2 regions of the Mesorhizobium delmotii genome follow, and region 1 is predicted to be linked to the other one. Evidence: riboswitches for the same ligand, from Rfam matches in the RefSeq annotation. Region 1 holds a riboswitch; the other holds the start of a gene.
What was found. A riboswitch is a leader RNA that binds a small molecule or an ion and turns the genes downstream of it on or off. The one in region 1 is predicted to bind S-adenosylmethionine.

Region 1 (9,605 bases):
TCAACGTGATTGCGCTCGTGCGACGATCTCGCGACAGGCTGGACCTGAAGGGGCTTGGTGCTACCGCCATCCTCGATCTGTCGGGCTTGAAGGTCGGCATCAGGGAAGCGATCATGGACATGACCGACGGCGCCGGGCTGAACGGGATCATCGATAATGTCGGCGGACCCGTCAGTGGCGAGTTGATCCGCACCCTGGCGATGGGCGGGCAGATGGTTATCAATGGCGGCATGAGCACCGAGCGTTTCGAACTGCACAATTTCGACGTGCTGCTGAGCGGCCTCGAGATCAGGGCAAATATATACCGCTACTTCTTTTCGCCGCCTGTCGAAGCCGACCGGCCAGTGTTGCGCGAGATTGTCGACATCTTCGGCCAACCCGATTTCCATGTCCCTTTTGGCGGCATCCATCCGCTGGCGGAGTACGAGCTCGCCGTGACAAACAGCCTGGATCGCGCCGATCTCGGAAAGCAGATTTTCGGGATGTAACCCGGACCATGATCCCGAACCGAAGGTCAGCGACGCAAAAAGTGGGAACCGGTTTTCGGGATCATGATCAAACAACGAAAGAAGATCACGACCCGATCCGTTTCGCTACCTCTTCCAGCCAGTGGTCGCGGATGCCCAGCGCCTCGAGGTGCTCCAGCGTGCTGAGCACGTAGTCCTCGTTCTTTCCCGATTGGCCGGCGGCACCGCGAACGACGGTCGCCGCATCGGCAGCATCGAGCGCGCCGGCATATTGCTCGTGGGCACGATCGACGACATAGGCGACCGCCGAGACCGTCTCGCCCCCATCCGTCTCGCCGTTCGCAGCGTCATTGTCGAGGCGGATGCTAAGCATGCGCTCGCGATAGACATTGGTGACCAACTCGCGCTCGCGCAGATAGGTGATGACCTCGTTGCGCAGATCGCCGGGGACGCGGAAAGCCAACCCGATGCAGGAGCCGCCACGGTCAAGGCCGAGCACCAGCCCGGGCCGTTCGCGCGTGCCACGATGCACGAAGGAGTAGACGCACAGCGAGCGGCGGTAGCCGTGGAGGCGGGCGCGCCGCGTCTCGACATGCGCAAATCCCGGCCGCCAGATCAGCGACCCGTAGCCAAAAACCCAAAAATCGCCCATATCGCCAAGCCTGGTTGCAGCACCGCACTGGAATCGGTGTTTTTTCAATCCGTCTCCGTCTACCTGATGTTGCCGGAAACGACAGTCCCCTCTGCAACACGCGCTAGCGAGAGCCGCAGCATGACGTCAAGTGACGAGCGTCCGCCGAATTTTCGCCGCCGCCTCTTCTGGCTTGGCGCTTTCATCCTTGTGCTGTTCGGCCTCTACAGCGCCGGCTGGTTCTACCTGGCGGACAAGGTCAAGAGCGAAGCCGACAAAGCGGTGGCCGAGCTCAACGGCAACGGCATCGAGGCGGACTGCGCCAACCTCACGGTCAGCGGCTATCCGCTGAGCTTCGCGGTTTCCTGCGACAGCCTGGCTTATCAGGACGATAACAGGAACGTCGCCGCCTCCCTCGGCAGCCTCAACGCCGTCACACACATCACCCAGATCCTGTCGCCCGGCGCCGACCTGCGGGGGCCGCTCAGGACCTCCGTGCCGGGGATGGCGCCGCTGTGGATCGACTGGGATGATCTGCGAGCGAACGTCAAACTATCCTGGCCCCTGCCCCGACGCGTTTCACTGGAGGCCGAGGGCCTGTCAGCCCAGACCGATCCGGCGGATGGCACAGACCCGGTCGAGTTGTTCAGCGCCGGGACAGCGGCCGGACAACTGCGTCCGAACGGCCAGGACATCGACTATTCCGGGAGTTTCACCAATCTCGAAATCGAACCGGATGCCATCGATGGCCGCGTGCTGCCGCCGCTCGACGGCAGTGGCGACGTGACGCTGAAGAACGGCGTGGCGCTGATCAAGACACAAACAGAGAGCCTGCGCGGCCAGGCGATGGATATCGGCAAGCTCGATCTGTCGTCGGGGACCGCGCGCGTCACCGTTTCCGGACCGATGTCGGTCGATGCCGACGGGCTGATCGACGCCGACCTGATGATCAAGCTCAGCGATCCGAAGGCGGTGGCGGCAATCCTCGGCAAGGCCATTCCCGAGCAGAAGAGCCAGATCAAAACCGGCTTTGCCGGACTGGCGCTGCTTGGCAACGAACCGTCGATGCCCCTCAAGGTCGTCAAGGGCAAGGCCTCGCTGGGTTTTATCCCGCTGGGCAGGATCAAGCCGGTCGATTAGACCATGATTGCGAACCTCCAGTTCGGAGAAAAATCATGATGAAACAGGAAGATAGATGAACAGCCCGGTGAAGCTCCTGAGTGTTGGCGCGCTGACGCTCGATACCATCCTTCGCGTCGACACGCTTCCGGCACGTCAGGGCAAGTTCATCGCGTCCGACGGCGTCCAGATCGCCTCGGGCATGGCTTCGAGCGCGGCCTGCGCCGCACGCCGCCTCGGCGCGGACGTATCGCTATGGGCGAGCGCGGGAGACGACCTCGTCGGCGATCAGCTGGTCGCCGGGATCGAGGCCGAAGGCGTCGATTGCAGCTTTGTCCGGCGCGTCGGCGGCGCGCGGTCGGCACTGTCGGCCATCTTGGTCGACACGCATGGCGAGCGCATCATCGTTCCATTCTATGACCAACTCGCCCAGGCCGACCCCGGGGCGCTCCCCATCCAAGATCTCACCGCATTCGACGCCGTCCTGGTCGATGTGCGCTGGCCGGGCGCAGCAGCTCTGGCCATGGCGGCGGCGCGCGAAATCGGCCGTCCGGCCATACTGGACGCCGACACCGCGCCACGAGACGTGCTGGAACGGCTGTTTCCGCTGGCCTCGCACATCGTCGCGTCGGAGCCGGCGGCGTTCATCCTCGGCGGCGAGGAACGAGGTCCGCAAAAGGCCTGTGAAGCGCTGGGCAGACGCACCGATGCGTTTGTCGCGGTGACCGGCGGCGCGGCGGGAAGCTGGTGGTTCGACCGCTCGGCTGGGTCCGTGCGCCATGTCGCAGCGCCAAGGATCAACGCAGTGGATACGCTTGCCGCCGGCGACGTGTTTCACGGCGCCTTTGCCGTCGGGTTGGCGGAGGCGATGCCGATCGAACGGACATTGCGCTTTGCCAGCGCCGCCGCCGCGCTCAAATGCCTGCGCTTCGGCGGCAGGCTGGGCGCGCCGGACAGGGCCGAGACACTGGCGATGATGGCGGCTCACTGGCCGGCCTGAGACAGCGGCGGGCTTTCAAATCGAATCGTACCGCTGCTCTATCTTTTTGTTTGAGCATCGGATTTTCCTAAAACCAGTACCCACTTTTGGGTCCGATGCTCTATCCCTTGGCCGGGTGCTCGACTGCCTGCCGGCCAAAGTCCGGTACGTCGATGTCCTGACCGGCCTCGATGATCGAGCGGCGGACGGCGCGGGTGCGGGTGAACAGGTCGAAAAGTTTTTCGCCGTCGCCCCAGCGGATCGCCCGCTGCAGCGAGGCCAGATCTTCCGAGAACCGCGCCAGCATTTCGAGGATGGCGTCCTTGTTGTGCAGGCAGACGTCCCGCCACATCGTCGGGTCGGACGCGGCAAGGCGAGTGAAGTCGCGAAAGCCGGAGGCCGAATATTTGATCACCTCGGACTTGGTCACCGACTCCAGATCGTCGGCGGTGCCGACGATGTTATAGGCGATGATGTGCGGCAGGTGCGAGACGATGGCCAGCGTCATGTCGTGATGCTGGGGATCCATCGTGTCGATGTTGGAGCCGCAACGGCGCCAGAATTCCGAGAGCTTTTTCAAGGCGGCCGGATCGGTGCCGGGCAACGGCGTGAAGATGCACCAGCGGTTTTCGAACAGTTCGGCAAAGCCGGCGTCCGGGCCCGATTTTTCAGTGCCGGCCAGCGGGTGGCCGGGAATGAAATGCACGCCAGCAGGCACATGCGGCTGCATCTGCGCGATGACCGACGCCTTGGTCGAGCCGACATCGGTGAGGATGGCGCCCTGCTTCAGCGCCGGTGCGATTTCCTCGGCGACCTCGCCCGAAGAGCCGACCGGCACCGAAACGATCACCAGGTCGGCATCGCCGACCGCCTCTTTCGCGTCCATCGCGTAGGAGGAGCCGAGGCCGAGTTCCCGCGCCCGCGCCAGGGTCGTTTCGCTGCGCGTCGAGATGGCGACGTGACCGGCAAGGCATTCGCGATGGATTACGCGGGCCAGCGACGAGCCGATCAGGCCGATGCCGACCAGCGCGATCTTTTCGAACATCGGTGATGTCATGGTCTTCTAGCTTTTCAGAAATGTCGCGAGGGCGGCGACAACGCCACGATTGGCCTCTTCGGTGCCGATGCTCATGCGCAGTGCATTGGGGAAGCCGTAGCCGGAAACGCGCCGCAATATATAGCCGCGCGCGGAGAGGTAATCGTCCGCAGCTGCCGCCGAATGTTTTTTGTCCTCGGGAAAGTGGATGAGGACGAAATTGCCGACGCTCGGCGTCACCCGCAGTCCGAGCTTGGTCAACTCCTCGCTCACCCATCGCAGCCAAGTGTCGTTATGAGCCACGCTGCGCTCGACATGGGCGCGGTCGCGGATCGCGGCAATGCCGGCCTCGATCGCCGTCGCGTTGACGTTGAAGGGACCTCGCACGCGGTTGATCGCGTCGATGATATGCATCGGCGCGTACATCCAGCCGATCCGCGCACCGCCGAGGCCGAGCTTGGAGAAGGTGCGGGTCATAACCACGTTTTCCGCGCCAGCCACCAGCTCGACGCCGGCTTCATAATCGTTGCGGCGGACATATTCGGCATAGGCTGCATCCAGCACCAGAAGCACGTTTCGAGGCAGGCTGGCATGCAGGCGGCGCACCTCCTGGAACGGCAAATAGGTGCCGGTCGGGTTGTTGGGATTGGCGAGGAAGATGATCCTGGTACGCGGCGTCACCGCAGCGAGGATCGCATCGACGTCGGCGCGCTCATTGGTTTCCTTGACCGACACCGGGACAGCACCTGCCGACTGGATGTAGATCTTGTAGACCATGAAGGCGTGTTCGGTGATCACAGCTTCAGCGCCGGGCGCGAGATAGGTCTGCGCAAGCAGGCCGAGAATCTCGTCGGAACCATTGGAACAGACGATGTTCGCCGGGTTGAGGCCATGCACCTCGGCGATCGCCTCCCGTAGGCGCCTGGCGGTGCCGTCGGGATATATGTCGAGTTTGGCCGCGACGTCGCGCGCGGCTTCTATCGCCTTCGGCGAGGGGCCAAGCGGGTTCTCGTTCGACGACAGTTTGTGGACCTTGGCAACGCCGGCCGGCGCCGTGCTTTTGCCCGGCACATACGCTTCGATGTCCATGATCCCCGCGCGGGGCGTTGGACGTGCCCGATCCGATGCCTGGTTCATATTGCAAAAATCCGTCGAAAACGCTTCCACCCGGGAAGCCGCAGCGGAAATACAAGCCGTGGCCTGGAATGTCGAGAGGCGGCGATCATGGGTGAGCGACTGGCATGGGTGAACGACTGGCCGTTGACGCCGAGACGCTCCGGTCCTAGAAGAAAGGCGAAATCCCGTGGTGATTTGGCCGGTCGGCTTGCAGCCACGTTAAACAACTCGCTAAAGGGCCGTTTGCATCCTGTAACCGGCTTTGCGAAGGCGATGTCGGTTTTTTTGTTGTCCGTAGCCGGCCGGACAATCGCATCGACTCGAAAATCGGTATCGACTTTCGGAAAGCGCGATGGGTTAATGTAAGAGGATGCGATGGTCGCGCTGCGCACTAAAAGAACCAACAACGAGGCCGACGAGCCGTCGAGCCCGGTGTTGCGTTTCGGTGCCGACAAGCCGCTCAAGCTCGATGCCGGCACGCTGCTGTCACCGTTCCAGATCGCCTACAAGACTTACGGCACCCTCAACGACGCCCGCTCCAACGCCATCCTCGTCTGCCATGCACTGACCGGCGACCAGCATGTCGCCAGCACCAATCCAGTGACCGGCAAGCCGGGCTGGTGGGAAGTGCTGATTGGCCCCGGCAAGATCATCGACACCAGCCGCTTCTTCGTCATCTGCTCAAACGTCATCGGCGGCTGCCTCGGCTCGACCGGCCCCGCCTCGACCAATCCAGCCACCGGCAAGCCCTACGGGCTCGACCTGCCGATCATCACCATACGCGACATGGTGCGGGCGCAGTTGATGCTGGTCGATCATTTCGGCATCGAAAAACTGTTCTCGGTGCTCGGCGGCTCGATGGGCGGCATGCAGGTGCTGCAATGGGCGTCGAGCTATCCGGAGCGCGTTTTCTCGGCGCTGCCGATCGCCACTGGCGCGCGCCATTCCTCGCAGAACATCGCCTTCCATGAGGTCGGCCGGCAAGCGGTGATGGCCGATCCGGACTGGCATGGCGGCAAATATTTCGAGCAGGGCAAGCGCCCGGAAAAGGGACTGGCTGTGGCGCGCATGGCCGCTCACATCACTTATCTGTCGGAGGCGGCCCTGCACCGGAAGTTTGGCCGCAACCTGCAGGACCGTGAAGCGCTCACCTTCGGTTTTGACGCCGACTTCCAGATTGAGAGCTATCTGCGCCATCAGGGCATGACCTTCGTCGACCGCTTCGACGCCAACTCCTATCTCTACATGACCCGGGCGATGGACTATTTCGACCTCGCCGCCGATCATGGCGGCCGGCTGGCCGACGCCTTTGCCGGCACCAGAACCCGTTTCTGCCTGGTCTCCTTCACCAGCGACTGGCTGTTCCCGACCGAGGAGAGCCGCTCGGTCGTTCACGCGCTGAACGCGGCCGGCGCCTCGGTGTCCTTCGTCGAGATCGAGACCGATCGCGGCCACGACGCCTTCCTGCTCGACGAGCCGGAGCTGTTTGCCGCCATCAACGGCTTCATCGCCTCGGCGGCTCGCGCCAGGGGGCTCAGCGCATGATCCCTGAAGATTGCAGGCTTTCCGGACCGGCATCTTTCGCCATGCATCAGCGCATGACCCCGAAAAGTTGCAGATTTTTCGGACCGGGATCATGTGCCAGGCAACGCATGGCCCCGAAAAGTTGCAGACTTTTCGGATCAAGGTCATGCGCCAAGCAAAAGCCACGATCATGAGTGTCAACCACGCCCAGCGCGTCGACCTCGAAGTTGTCGCCGATCTCATCCCGCCCCAGTCGCGGGTGCTGGACGTCGGCTCCGGTGATGGCCTGCTGCTCGAATTGCTGCAGGCGACGAAGCAGGTCGACGGCCGTGGGATGGAACTGTCGCAGCGCGGCGTCAACGAATGCGTGGCGCGCGGCCTGTCCGTCATCCAGGGCGACGCCGACAAGGACCTCAAATTCTATCCCGACAAGGGATTTGATTTCGTCGTCCTGTCGCAGACCTTGCAGGCGACCCGCAACCCGAAGCTAGTGCTCGACGAGTTGCTTAGGATCGGCAAGCACGCCATCGTCTCCTTCCCCAATTTCGGCCACTGGCGGGTGCGCCTTTCGCTGTTCGTCGAAGGGCGGATGCCGGTGACCAAGGACCTGCCCTATTCCTGGTACGACACGCCCAACATCCATTTCTGCACCATCCGCGACTTCGTCAATCTCTGCGAAGAGCTCGGCGCAACGGTAGAAAAGGCAACCGCGCTCGACGCCAATGGCCAGAAAATCGGCCTGTCGATGCCTTGGTGGTTCTGGAATTTCTTTGGCCAGCAAGCGGTGTTCCTGCTGAAGCGATAACGGCCGTCGCATATGGCGCGCGGCCGGCAAGAGTCCGGAGACCATCTGCGACTGTTCGCCATTCATCGACCAAGTCTAGCTAGCGATCAAGCTCCGGAAAATACGGATCGGAGAAAAACTGGCGGCCGCGCTCGCCTTGCAAACAGTCGACCGGCGTTGCCGCATCGACCCGGAGTGTCGCGGGAGCGGCCCTGGGACCGGCAACACCGCTGACCTCCAGGACCAGCTTGCGGCGTATGGCGGTCACGAATTCGGAAGCGGCATAGACCGGCAGCACGAAGGAACCTGGCCCGCCGGTAACGCACTCGGCATAGTACCGGTCGAGATGGCTAAAGCTGGGCGACGGGCTGATCAGGATCGGCAGGCCGTTGACGACGATGTCCTTTGCCACCGCGGCGTCGCGTGTCGTGGTGACGGGCATCCCGGTATTGTTGGGGCCATCGCCTGAAATGTCGATGACGCTGCGCGTCGCGTCGAAAGCGGCTCCATCCAAAAGCTTGGCGCCGAAGGCGAGCGCACCGGAAATCGAGGTGCCGCGAAAGCTCCTGAACGGGCGCGCCTCGATCTTGTCGGCGAAAGCGTTAGCGCTCTCAGCATTGTCGATGACCTGCCAGGCAATGACCGCATCGTCGCGGACGGTGCCTGCCCATTCGAAATAGGCCAGCGCAATGCGGCCGGTCACGCCCGAACGCACCGCATTGATGAAGTCGGGGTGGCGCAGCGCCTCGACATAGCCGGCGCGCTGCAGCGCGAATTCCTTTTCGTCCATCGAGTGCGAAATGTCGACCGCCAGCACCAGTTCGACGTCCACTGCAATGGCATCGGCGGGCGCGGCCAGTGGTGCTGCCTGAGCGCAGGCAAGGCAGGCAAGCAGGCTAATGCATGTCGCCCAAAAGTGCGCAGCGGCTTTGGGGTAACGACATGAATAGAAACAGAGGCTTAAAGCGTGTCGCATGAATCTCTTGAATCTCTTCACCGGGACGCGCTTTAAGCGCGTCAAGCATGGGTCCAACGCCGCAGGCTTTCGAACGATACCAGGCAATCTTTCGCTGCGATCACGGCGAAATAAAGCTTGCCGGCGTATAGCCGGCTACGTCTCTTGGTAGGCTGCGGCGACAGCCGGGGGTGGTTCGATCGCGCCGGCCCTGACACGGACTGGCTTGAGAGCCGGTCGCTCGATGTCTTTCACAATCGCCAATGAGCGTGGAAAGAATTCAATGTTCTGCTGGCCTCGGCCGATATTGAGGATTGCGGCGTCGGCCAGACGCGCCTCCAGCATCGACAGCACCCGCCTCAGCGTCGCGCCGTCGAACGTGTCCAAGGCCTCGTCGATGATCACCCATTTCGGCTGCCGCAAGACCAGCCGGGCAAAGGCAAGCAGGCGCTGCTCGTCATCGCTCAATTCGCGCTCCCAGCGCGCCGAGCGGTCGAGCGAGGACGACAGACGCCCGAGACCGACCTCGGCAAGCACCGCCGAGATCTCGGCGTCGCTAACCGCCGCATCGGCGTGGTCGAGCACTTCGCGCAGCGTGCCGAGCGGGAAATAGGGTTTTCGGGGAACGAAGGCGGGCACCTCTCCGGCCGGCATGCCGATCCGCCCGCTTCCCCACGGCCACAGACCGGCAATGGCGCGAAAGAACAGCGTCTTGCCGGCGCGCGGATCTCCGGTGATCATGACGCGCTCGCCGGCGCGGATTTCGACATGGGGCTCGGCGAGCTTCGTACATCCATCCCGCGACGCAATCTCGAGGTTCTCGAATGTCAACCTGCCATTCGGGTTTTCGCCGATCGTGATGCGTTCTTCGGTATCGTGCAGCACATCCGTTTCAACGAGCGCGATGCGGAAATCGGCGACGCGCATCAGCGTGGCGCGCCAATCGGCGATACCGCCGATATTGTTGATGAACCAACGTAACGAGGCATGCACC
Region 2 (9,605 bases), on a different contig from region 1:
ACATCATGCTGATCTCCCAGATCCTCGACGACGCAGAGACCATCCGCGTCGTTGCCCGCAACGGCGGCAAGACCCGTATCATCAACGGCGCCCGCAGCGTCTATTCGCTGGCGATGGAGGCCGCGCGCACAGGCACCGGACTTGTCGCCCTCATCGAGCGCAAGGGCTTCGGTGAAGCGGTCGACCTCGATGCCGCCTACAAGAAGGGGCGGCTGTTGTCGCCAATCAACCATCCCGACCCGGCGCATCTCCACCTCACCGGCACCGGGCTGACACATCTCGGCTCCGCCGCGACCCGCGATTCCATGCACAAGAAGCTCAGCACCGACGGCGAGGAGCAGCTCACCGATTCCATGAAGATGTTCCGCATGGGGCTGGAAGGTGGCAAGCCGGCCAAGGGCCAGACGGGCGTGCAGCCGGAATGGTTCTACAAGGGCAACGGCACCATGGCGGTGGCGCCCGGTGCGGCACTTCTGTCGCCCGCCTTCGCCGAGGATGCCGGCGAGGAGCCGGAAGTCGCCGGCATCTATGTCATCGGCGACGACGGCGCCCCTTTCCGCGTCGGCTTCACGCTGTCAAACGAGTTTTCCGACCATGTCACCGAGCGCGTGAACTATCTTTTCCTCGCGCATTCCAAGCTGCGCAACGCTTCGTTCGGGCCGGAGATCCTGATCGGCGAACTGCCGTCCGACGTCAGGGGTACCTCGCGCATCGTCCGCGACGGCAAGCTGCTGTGGGAAAAGCCATTCCTGTCGGGCGAGGCGAACATGTCGCATACCATCGCCAATCTCGAACATCACCACTTCAAATATTCGGCCTTCCGCCAGCCGGGCGACGTGCATGTGCACATGTTCGGCACGGCAACGCTGTCCTTCGCCGACGGCGTCAGGACCGAGGCCGGCGACGTGTTCGAGATCGAGGCCAAGGATTTCGGCCTGCCGCTACGCAACCCGCTTGAAATCGAGCAGCCGGTGAAGGTGGCGGTGAAGGCGCTGTAAGGTGGCACCTCTCCTTCTCCCCTTGTGGGAGAAGGTGGCCGAGCCCACGGGTCTTGCCTCCGGCAAGCCCGAGGACAGGCTCCGCTCGGTCGGATGAGGGGTGTTCCAGGGAACGCCAACCCATCATTCCGTCCAGCACCCCTCAACCGTCTTGGCGCTGCGCGCCAATCCACCTTCTCCCACAAGGGGGAGAAGGGAAGGACGCGCGAAGCATACCGACCTCAATAAATATCGAAATCGAAATATTTGGCCTGGATCTTCTTGTAGGTGCCGTCTGCGACGATTGCATCGATCGCGGCGTTGAGCTTTTCGCGCAGCGCATTGTCTTCCTTGCGCACGGCGATACCGGCTTCGGTCTCGGTGCCCTTGACGTCGCCGACCATCTTGCAGCAGCCGTCGCTCGACTTCTTCATCCAGTCCATCAGCACGAATTTGTCTGAAAGGACGGCATCGAGACGGCCGTTCATCAGGTCGGCGACCGCCTCCTCCTGGGTCGGGTAAAGCTTCGCCTCGGCGCCTGCCTTGCTATAGACATCCTGGGCATAGTCGGCCTGGGTGGTCGAAGCCTGCGCGCCGACTGTCTTGCCGGCGAGTGCTGCGGGTTCGGTCGAGGCAATATCGCTGTCCTTCAGGGCCACCAGCGAAAGCGGCGTCGTATAGTATTTGTTGGTGAAGGAGACCTGCTTCTTGCGCTCCTCGGTGATGCTCATGGACGCGATGATGGCGTCGAATTTTCTGGCCTGGAGCGCTGGGATCATGCCGTCCCAGTCCTGCGTGACAAGTTCGCATTCGACCTTCATCTGAGCGCAAAGCGCATTGGCAATGTCGATGTCGAAGCCGACGAGCTTGCCATCCGCGGTGATGGTGTTGAACGGCGGATAAGCGCCTTCGGTGGCGATCTTCAACTTTTCCTGTGCTTGCGCCGACAAGGACCCGGCAGCCACCACCAGCATGGCAGCTGCTGCTGTCGATGCGATCCATCTTGAAATCTGCATTTCTTGTTCCCTTGGTTCCAACCACCTTAACGGCTGGGCACAACCAAGCACGGCCCACAAGGTCAGGCAAGCACAGTCTGATTTGATCGGCGATCAGCGCGCGGCGCGGAAATGCTTGGACAGTTTCAGGCCCTGTGCCTGGTAGTGCGAGCCGAGATCAGTGCCGTAGAGCGCCTGCGGCCGCTTCAGCATGTGCTCGTAGACCAGCCGCCCGACGATCTGGCCGTGGTCGAGGATGAACGGCACTTCGTGGCTGCGCACTTCGAGCACCGCCCTGCTGCCGGTGCCGCCGGCCGACGAATGGCCGAAGCCCGGATCGAAGAAACCGGCATAGTGAACACGGAATTCGCCAACCAGCGGATCGAAGGGCGTCATCTCGGCGGCGTAGAGCGGCGGCACATGCACCGCTTCCTGGCTGACGAGGATATAAAATTCGTCCGGATCGAGCACCAGTTCGCCGGCGCCGCTCTTGTAGAGCGGATCCCAGAAATCGACGACATCCTGTGCCGCGCGCTTGTCGACATCGACCAGGCCGGTGTGGTGCTTGCCGCGGTAGCCGACCAGCCCGTCCTTGTCGCCATCGAGGTCGATCGACAGCGCAATACCGCCGCCGGAAATATTCGGCGGCTCGGTGGCGACGAGCGTCTCGGCACGGTGCAATTCGTGCAGCTCGCTTTCCGACAAAAGCGCATTGCCGGTGCGGAACCTGACCTGAGACAGCCGCGAGCCGGCGCGGACAACGATCGGAAAGGTGCGCGGGCTGACTTCCAGATAGAGCGGGCCGTTGTAGCCGGCAGCGATCTTGTCGAACTCGTGGCCACGATCGGTCATCACGCGGGTGAAGATGTCGAGCCGTCCGGTCGAGCTCTTCGGGTTGGCGGAGGCGGAAATGCTTGCCGGAAGCGCCAGGCTCTCGAGCAGCGGCACGATATAGACGCAGCCCGTCTCCAGCACCGCACCATCAGCGAGATTGATTTCGTGCAGCTTCAGACGGTCGAGTTTTTCAGCAACCCTGTGGTTGGGGCCGGGAAGGAAGGAGGCGCGCACCCGCCAGGCCTTGTCGCCAAGCCTGAGGTCGAGGCTGGCCGGCTGGACCTGGTCGGCATCAAGCGCGCGCGGCGATTTCAGAGCGCCCGACTGGAACAGCGCGGAAATGTCCTGATCGGGAAGAATGCCTGTCTGCCGCAAAGTCTGGCTCCGCTCGAAGGCCGGGCGAGGTCTCGTTTTGTTGCAGGTCCTTGCCACGGAACCTGCTGGTACAACCTCTTAATCATGCCGGCAATTGACGCAAGCGCGGTGCAGGTCTAAAGGGTCATTATCCCGTGGTGATTTGGCCGGTCGGCTTGCAGCCACGTTAAACAAGTCGCTAAAGGACCGTCGGGCCGAAAGGCCGTAGGGACCGGTTGCGACTTTCGCGGCCGGTTTTTTTGTGTTTGGACCATTTTTGGTGTTTGGAACAAGGTGATGACGAGCAACAAGCGCAACTGGAAGCCTCAGACCGCCCTCGTGCATGCAGGAACGCTGCGTTCCGGCTTCGGCGAAACCTCCGAGGCGATGTATCTCACGCAAGGCTATGTCTACGACACGGCGCAGGCGGCGGAAGCCCGCTTCAAGGGCGAGGAACCGGGCTTCATCTATTCGCGCTATGCCAATCCGACGGTCGACATGTTCGAGAAGCGCATGTGCGCGCTGGAAGGTGCCGAAGATGCCCGCGCCACCGCATCCGGCATGGCGGCGGTCACAGCGGCGTTGCTGTGCAGCGCCAAGGCCGGCGACCACATCGTGGCGGCGCGCGCGCTGTTCGGCTCCTGCCGCTGGGTGGTCGAAACGCTGGCGCCGAAATACGGCATCGAGGCGACGCTGGTCGACGGCACCGAAATCTCCAATTGGGAAAAGGCGGTCAGGCCCAACACAAAGCTGTTCTTCCTTGAAAGCCCGACCAATCCGACGCTGGAAGTCGTCGACATCGCAGCCGTCGCCTCACTTGCCAATTCGATCGGAGCGCGGCTGATCGTCGACAACGTCTTTGCCACGCCCTTACAGCAGAAGCCGTTGCAGCTCGGCGCCCATATCGTCGTCTATTCGGCGACCAAGCACATCGACGGCCAGGGGCGCTGTCTCGGCGGCGTCATCCTGTCGGACAAGAAGTGGATCGACGAGAACCTGCACGACTATTTCCGCCACACCGGTCCCAGCCTGTCGCCGTTCAATGCCTGGACGCTGCTGAAGGGCCTGGAAACGCTGCCGCTGCGCGTGCGCCAGCAGACGGAAAGTGCCGGCCGGATCGCGGACTTCCTCGCCGAGCAGCCGGAGATCGCCCGCGTCATCTATCCCGGCCGCGCCGATCACCCGCAAGCGGCGGTCGTCAAGAAGCAGATGTCGGGCGGCTCGACGCTGATCTGCCTCGACGTCAAGGGCGGCAAACAGGCGGCTTTCACCTTCCAGAACGCGCTCGATATCGTGCTGATCTCTAACAATCTCGGCGATGCCAAGAGCCTGATCACCCATCCGGCGACGACGACGCACAAGAATCTGAGCGATGAGGCGCGTGCCGAACTCGGCATCGGGCCAGGGACGCTCAGGCTGTCCGTCGGCCTGGAGGACACAGACGACCTGCTCGAAGACATCGAGCAGGCACTGAAAGCCGCCAGATAGGGATACGCGCCGAACAGCTTCGCTCGAATCGTCAAGCCAAGCGCGGTCAGGCGCCCGACGGGGTCTCTTCCAATTCCGCACCGGCGCTGGTGTGGATGGTCATCGTGTTGCCGCGCCAGTCGACGGCACCGCTGAGCCAGCCGCGCACCCAGATGGCGGGAAGCATCACGTCCCGCGCAACCATCGCCGGGATCATGCGCAGCGACAGGTGCCAGCCCTTGGCCGAGGCGAGAGCGCATTCCGGGAGATAGGCGATTACCAGCACGGCAACGGCGGTTGCCGACAGGCTGAAGCCGGCGCCTGCTGCAGCAACCAGCGCAAGCACCAGCGGCGGCGCCGCTCCGATCAGGATCTCGGGCGCGAAGAACAGGGGGAAGGTGACGCGGCGCAGGCGTGCCCAGCGGGCCTGACGCGACCAGATTTCGCCAAATGTGCGCAAACCGAGCGGCTGCTCGAAGGGCGAGGCGACGAGATTGACGCGCAGTCCAAGCCCGTTGACCAGCTTGGTCGCGGCGGCATCCTCGGCAATCTCGGCGGCAAGCGCACGGATGCCGCCATTGGCGTCGAGCATGGGCTTGTTCCACAACATGCTCTTGCCCTGGGCGAAACCGAGGCCGAGCGCCTCGCCGGTATATTGCCAGCGCGCCTGCAGCGTGTTGAGGAAAGCGCATTCGACCTCCGCCCAGAACCCGTCCGGCCGCGAGCCGATCGGCGTCGAGCAGACAAGGCCAGTGTCCGGCCGCCATGCCGCCATCAGATGCTGGACATAGTCCCTCGACATCAGGACGTTGGAATCGGCAAGGATGACCCAGCGGTGGCGCGCTGCCTCCCAGCCCTTCACGCAATTGTTGAGTTTCGGATTGCCGCTGATGCGGTCGTCGCCGACGAGCAGCCGGGCCGTCACGGCTGGAAAGCGGGCGATCGCGTCGGTGATCGGCCCGACCACCGGGTCATCGGCATGGGCGACGCAGAAGATGAGCTCATAGCGCGGCCAGTCGAGAGAGAAGGCGCGCTCGAGCGTTTCCTCGGCAAACGGTTCGACGCCGCGCGACGGCACGACGATCGACACCGGCGGCGCCTTGCCAGCTGCCGGCGTGATCCTGCCAGGCCGATTCAGCTTCAACGAAGCGAGCAGGATGCTGGCGAGATTGACAAGAAGCAGGGCTGTGGAAAGCAAGGCGGCTGTGACTGTCAATTCCATCGATATCTGGTCACTCCAGAAAAAAACCGGCCGCATGAAAGCCGTTTCAACAGTTCGACAGGATGCTGAGTCGCCCGGCCCTGCACACCATCATTGTCATGTGTCACTTAAATGACATTGTTCTTCGGCACCTGCGCGCAAAGCAGGCGGGCAGCGACGGGAAGCACCCCGTTGACCAAGCTGCGGAGACCGTCGAGAGTTCCGTCTACATATTGTGGAGTAGTCTATGTACAGCGCCGTTACGCGCAACATCGAAGTACAGGTCAGGCCGTTCTATCTGGAAGATCGCTCCGACCCGTCGGAGAACCGCTATGTCTGGGGCTACCAGGTGACCATCGACAACCAGTCGGATGAATTCGTGCAGCTTCTGTCACGCTATTGGCACATCACCGACGGCACCGGCCGGGTCGAGGAAGTGCGCGGCGCCGGCGTTGTCGGCGACCAGCCCGAACTCAACCCCGGCGACAGTTATCAATACACGTCTGGGTGCCCGCTCTCAACGCCATCCGGCATCATGGTCGGCCACTACACGATGCGCAACAAGCGGGGCGAGACGTTCGATATCGCCATCCCCGCCTTTTCGCTCGACCTGCCGGGCACGCGGCGCACCGTCAATTGACGCTCACTTGGGTTCCACGCCCTCGCGAAGCGGGGGAGAGGTGGCCCCACTCCGTGGGGCGAGGAACCCAAGTTCTGCGAAGGCACCGCACCCGGTATTTGGCGATTCCTACTTCCATTGGAAGAATGCCAGCGGGCAGATAGGCAGCACTGACGCTCGTTATTGCGCGGCGGCAAACTCCGCCGGGTCGAAGTCATATTGCTTCGAACAGAATTCGCAGGCGACATGAATGCCGCCATCCTCGCTGCTGTCCCTGATCTCGTCGGCGGAGAAGCCTTCGAGAATGCCGCGGATCTTCTCCCTGGAGCATGAGCACTGGTCGGCAACCGGTACGCCGCCGAAGACGCGCACGCCGTGCTCGTGGAACAGCCGGTAAAGCAGCCGCTCGGCGCCGATCGTCGGGTCGATCAGTTCCGTAGGCTCGATGGTGCCAAGCAACGCCAGCAGTTCCTGCCAGGAATTGTCGGCCGGATCGTGGATCTCCTGGCGCGGATCGCCGTCGCCGCCTGGAAGATCGGGCACGCGCATGCGGTCCGGCGATTGCGGCAGGAACTGCGCCAGGATGCCACCGGCACGCCATTGCTCGCGGGCGCCGCCGAAGCCGGGCGTCAACAGCTTGGCCACCGTGAGCCTGAGATCGGTCGGGATCTGTTCCGACTGCCGAAAATAGGTGCGCGCGGCCTCCTCCAGCGTCTCGCCGTCGAGCTGGACGATGCCCTGATAGCGCTGCGTGTGGGCGCCCTGGTCGATCGTCAGCGCCAGGACACCGCTGCCGAGCAGCGTCTGTTGAGAAGTCTCGCCGGCAGACGTCAGAGCATCCAGCCGGTCGGCGTCGAAGCGCGCGTAGGCGCGTAGCGCATGCGGCGTGGAAAAATCCGCCACCAGCATATCGACCGGTCCGTCCGTGCGGGTCTGCAGGATGAACTTGCCTTCGAACTTGAGCGAGGTGCCGAGCAGCACCGTCAGTACGCAGGCTTCCGCCAGCAGGCGAGCGACGGGCTCGGGATAGTCATGACGGCTGAGGATCGCGTCGAGCATCGGCCCGAGCTGGACGGTGCGGCCGCGCACGTCGAGCGGGCCGACCTCGAAGGGCACGACATAATCGTCGCCGGCGTAGCCGAATTCGCCGAGTTTGGGTTGTTGTTCAGCCAATTGATGAGTTTCCAACATGACAAAGCTCCAGGGCGCGGCCATGCCGCCCTCCGGGGCGCATGCGTCGAAACGCGCTCGATTTGCGTGATGCGCCTGAGATAGGCACCACGCAGTGCCGGATCAAGGTGGCCCGGATCAAGCGCCCAGACACCAGGCCAAAACCGCCTTCTGGGCGTGGAGCCGGTTCTCGGCCTCGTCGAACACTACCGAATGCGGCCCGTCGATGACTTCGTCGGTGACCTCCTCGCCGCGATGCGCCGGCAGGCAGTGCATGAACAATGCGTCCGGCTTTGCCTTCGCCATCAGCGCCGCATTGACCTGGTAGGGTGAGAAGACATTGTGGCCGCGAGCACGGTGCTCCTGGCCCATCGACACCCAGCAGTCGGTGACGACGCAGTCGGCCTCGTGGACCGCCTCCTCGGGCGAGCGGGTGAAGTGCAACTTGCCGCCATGCGCCGTCGACCAATCGACATGCTTCTGCGCCGGCTCGCTGCCTTCCGGCACGGCGACGTTGAGGTTGAAGCGGAACCGCGCCGATGCCTCCAGCAGGGAATGCAGCACGTTGTTGCCGTCGCCGGTCCAGGCGATTGTCTTGCCGGCGACCGGACCGCGATGCTCCTCGAAGGTCATGATGTCGGCCATCAGTTGGCAGGGGTGGGTATCGTCGGTCAGCCCGTTGATGACGGGAACGGTGGCGTTCTCGGTCAGCTCCAGCAGCCGGTCATGCGATGTGGTTCGGATCATGATCGCATCGACATAGCGCGACAGCACCTTGGCCGTGTCGGCGATGGTTTCGGAGCGGCCGAGCTGCATCTCGGTGCCGGTCAGCATGATGGTCTCGCCGCCGAGCTGGCGCATGCCGACGTCGAAGGACACGCGCGTGCGCGTCGACGGTTTGTCGAAGATCATCGCCAGCACTTTGCCTTCGAGCGGTTTTGTCCGCTCGCCAGCCTTGAGCCTTGCCTTTCGCACCACGGCATCGTCCAGCATGAAGCGCAGATCGCCCTCGGAAACGGCGGAAAGATCAGTGAAATGGCGAAGGCTCATTTGGGGTCTTTCGACTGTTACTTCGCGGCAGCCGCGGCGATGGCATCGGCCAGGCCCCGGGCACCGGCACGGATGCGGTCGAGCGCCTCATGGATCTCGGCGTCGGTGACGGTGAGCGGCGGCAGCAGGCGAAGAACGTTGTCGCCGGCCGGAACCGCAAGCAGATGCTGGTCGCGCAACGCCATGTTCACCTTGGTGTTGGGTGCGGCGCATTTCAGGCCGAGCATCAGGCCGGTGCCCCTGATGTCTTCGATGATGTCAGGAAACTCGTCGGCGACGCCCGCCAGCCCCTGCTTCAGCAGCAACGCCTTGCGCTGGACCTCCTCCAGGAAGCCGTCTTCCAGCACCACGTCGAGCACGGCGTTGCCGACCGCCATCGCCAGCGGATTGCCGCCGAAAGTCGTGCCGTGCACGCCGGCGGTCATGCCGACGGCCGCCTCGTCGGTGGCGAGACAGGCGCCCATCGGAAAGCCGCCGCCGATGCCCTTGGCAACCGCCATGATGTCGGGCGTGACGCCAGCCCATTCATGCGCGAACAGTTTTCCGGTGCGGCCGATGCCGCACTGGACCTCATCGAAGATCAGGAGCAGGCCATGCTGTTCGCAGAGCTGCCTCAGCCGCTTCAGCGACTGCGTCGGCACCGGGCGGATGCCACCCTCGCCCTGCACCGGCTCGATCAGTATCGCGGCGGTCTCTGATGTGATCGCCCTTTCGGCGGCGTCGATGTCGTCGAAGCCGACCTGGTCGAAACCTTCGACCTTGGGTCCGAAGCCTTCCAGGTATTTATACTGGCCGCCGGCGGCGATGGTCGCCAGCGTGCGGCCATGAAAGGCGCCTTCGAAGCTGATAATGCGAAAGCGCTCGGGATGGCCCTTGACGAAGTGATAGCGCCGCGCCGTCTTGATGGCGCATTCCAGCGCCTCGGCGCCGGAATTGGT

Region 2: it holds a riboswitch for S-adenosylmethionine, as region 1 does, so the genes downstream of both, BQ8482_RS05470 (O-succinylhomoserine sulfhydrylase) here and metX (homoserine O-acetyltransferase MetX) in region 1, are expected to answer to the same signal.

Annotation. Positions count from the first base shown of each region.
Region 1 covers NZ_FUIG01000025.1:66,921-76,525, reverse strand. The annotation lists gene BQ8482_RS16540 (quinone oxidoreductase family protein) at 1-488, shown strand, start outside; gene BQ8482_RS16535 (gamma-glutamylcyclotransferase) at 574-1,119, opposite strand; gene BQ8482_RS16530 (DUF2125 domain-containing protein) at 1,240-2,238, shown strand; gene BQ8482_RS16525 (sugar kinase) at 2,294-3,217, shown strand; gene BQ8482_RS16520 (prephenate/arogenate dehydrogenase family protein) at 3,318-4,253, opposite strand; gene hisC (histidinol-phosphate transaminase) at 4,260-5,369, opposite strand; SAM riboswitch at 5,526-5,603, shown strand; gene metX (homoserine O-acetyltransferase MetX) at 5,724-6,893, shown strand; gene metW (methionine biosynthesis protein MetW) at 7,063-7,677, shown strand; gene BQ8482_RS16500 (DUF1194 domain-containing protein) at 7,757-8,557, opposite strand; gene BQ8482_RS16495 (ABC transporter ATP-binding protein/permease) at 8,768-9,605, opposite strand, start outside.
Region 2 covers NZ_FUIG01000013.1:829,285-838,889, reverse strand. The annotation lists gene araD1 (AraD1 family protein) at 6-998, shown strand; gene BQ8482_RS05480 (ABC transporter substrate-binding protein) at 1,220-1,993, opposite strand; gene BQ8482_RS05475 (2'-deoxycytidine 5'-triphosphate deaminase) at 2,087-3,181, opposite strand; SAM riboswitch at 3,306-3,383, shown strand; gene BQ8482_RS05470 (O-succinylhomoserine sulfhydrylase) at 3,458-4,648, shown strand; gene BQ8482_RS05465 (ceramide glucosyltransferase) at 4,695-5,849, opposite strand; gene apaG (Co2+/Mg2+ efflux protein ApaG) at 6,076-6,468, shown strand; gene BQ8482_RS05455 (Hsp33 family molecular chaperone) at 6,628-7,662, opposite strand; gene argF (ornithine carbamoyltransferase) at 7,756-8,667, opposite strand; gene BQ8482_RS05445 (aspartate aminotransferase family protein) at 8,685-9,605, opposite strand, start outside.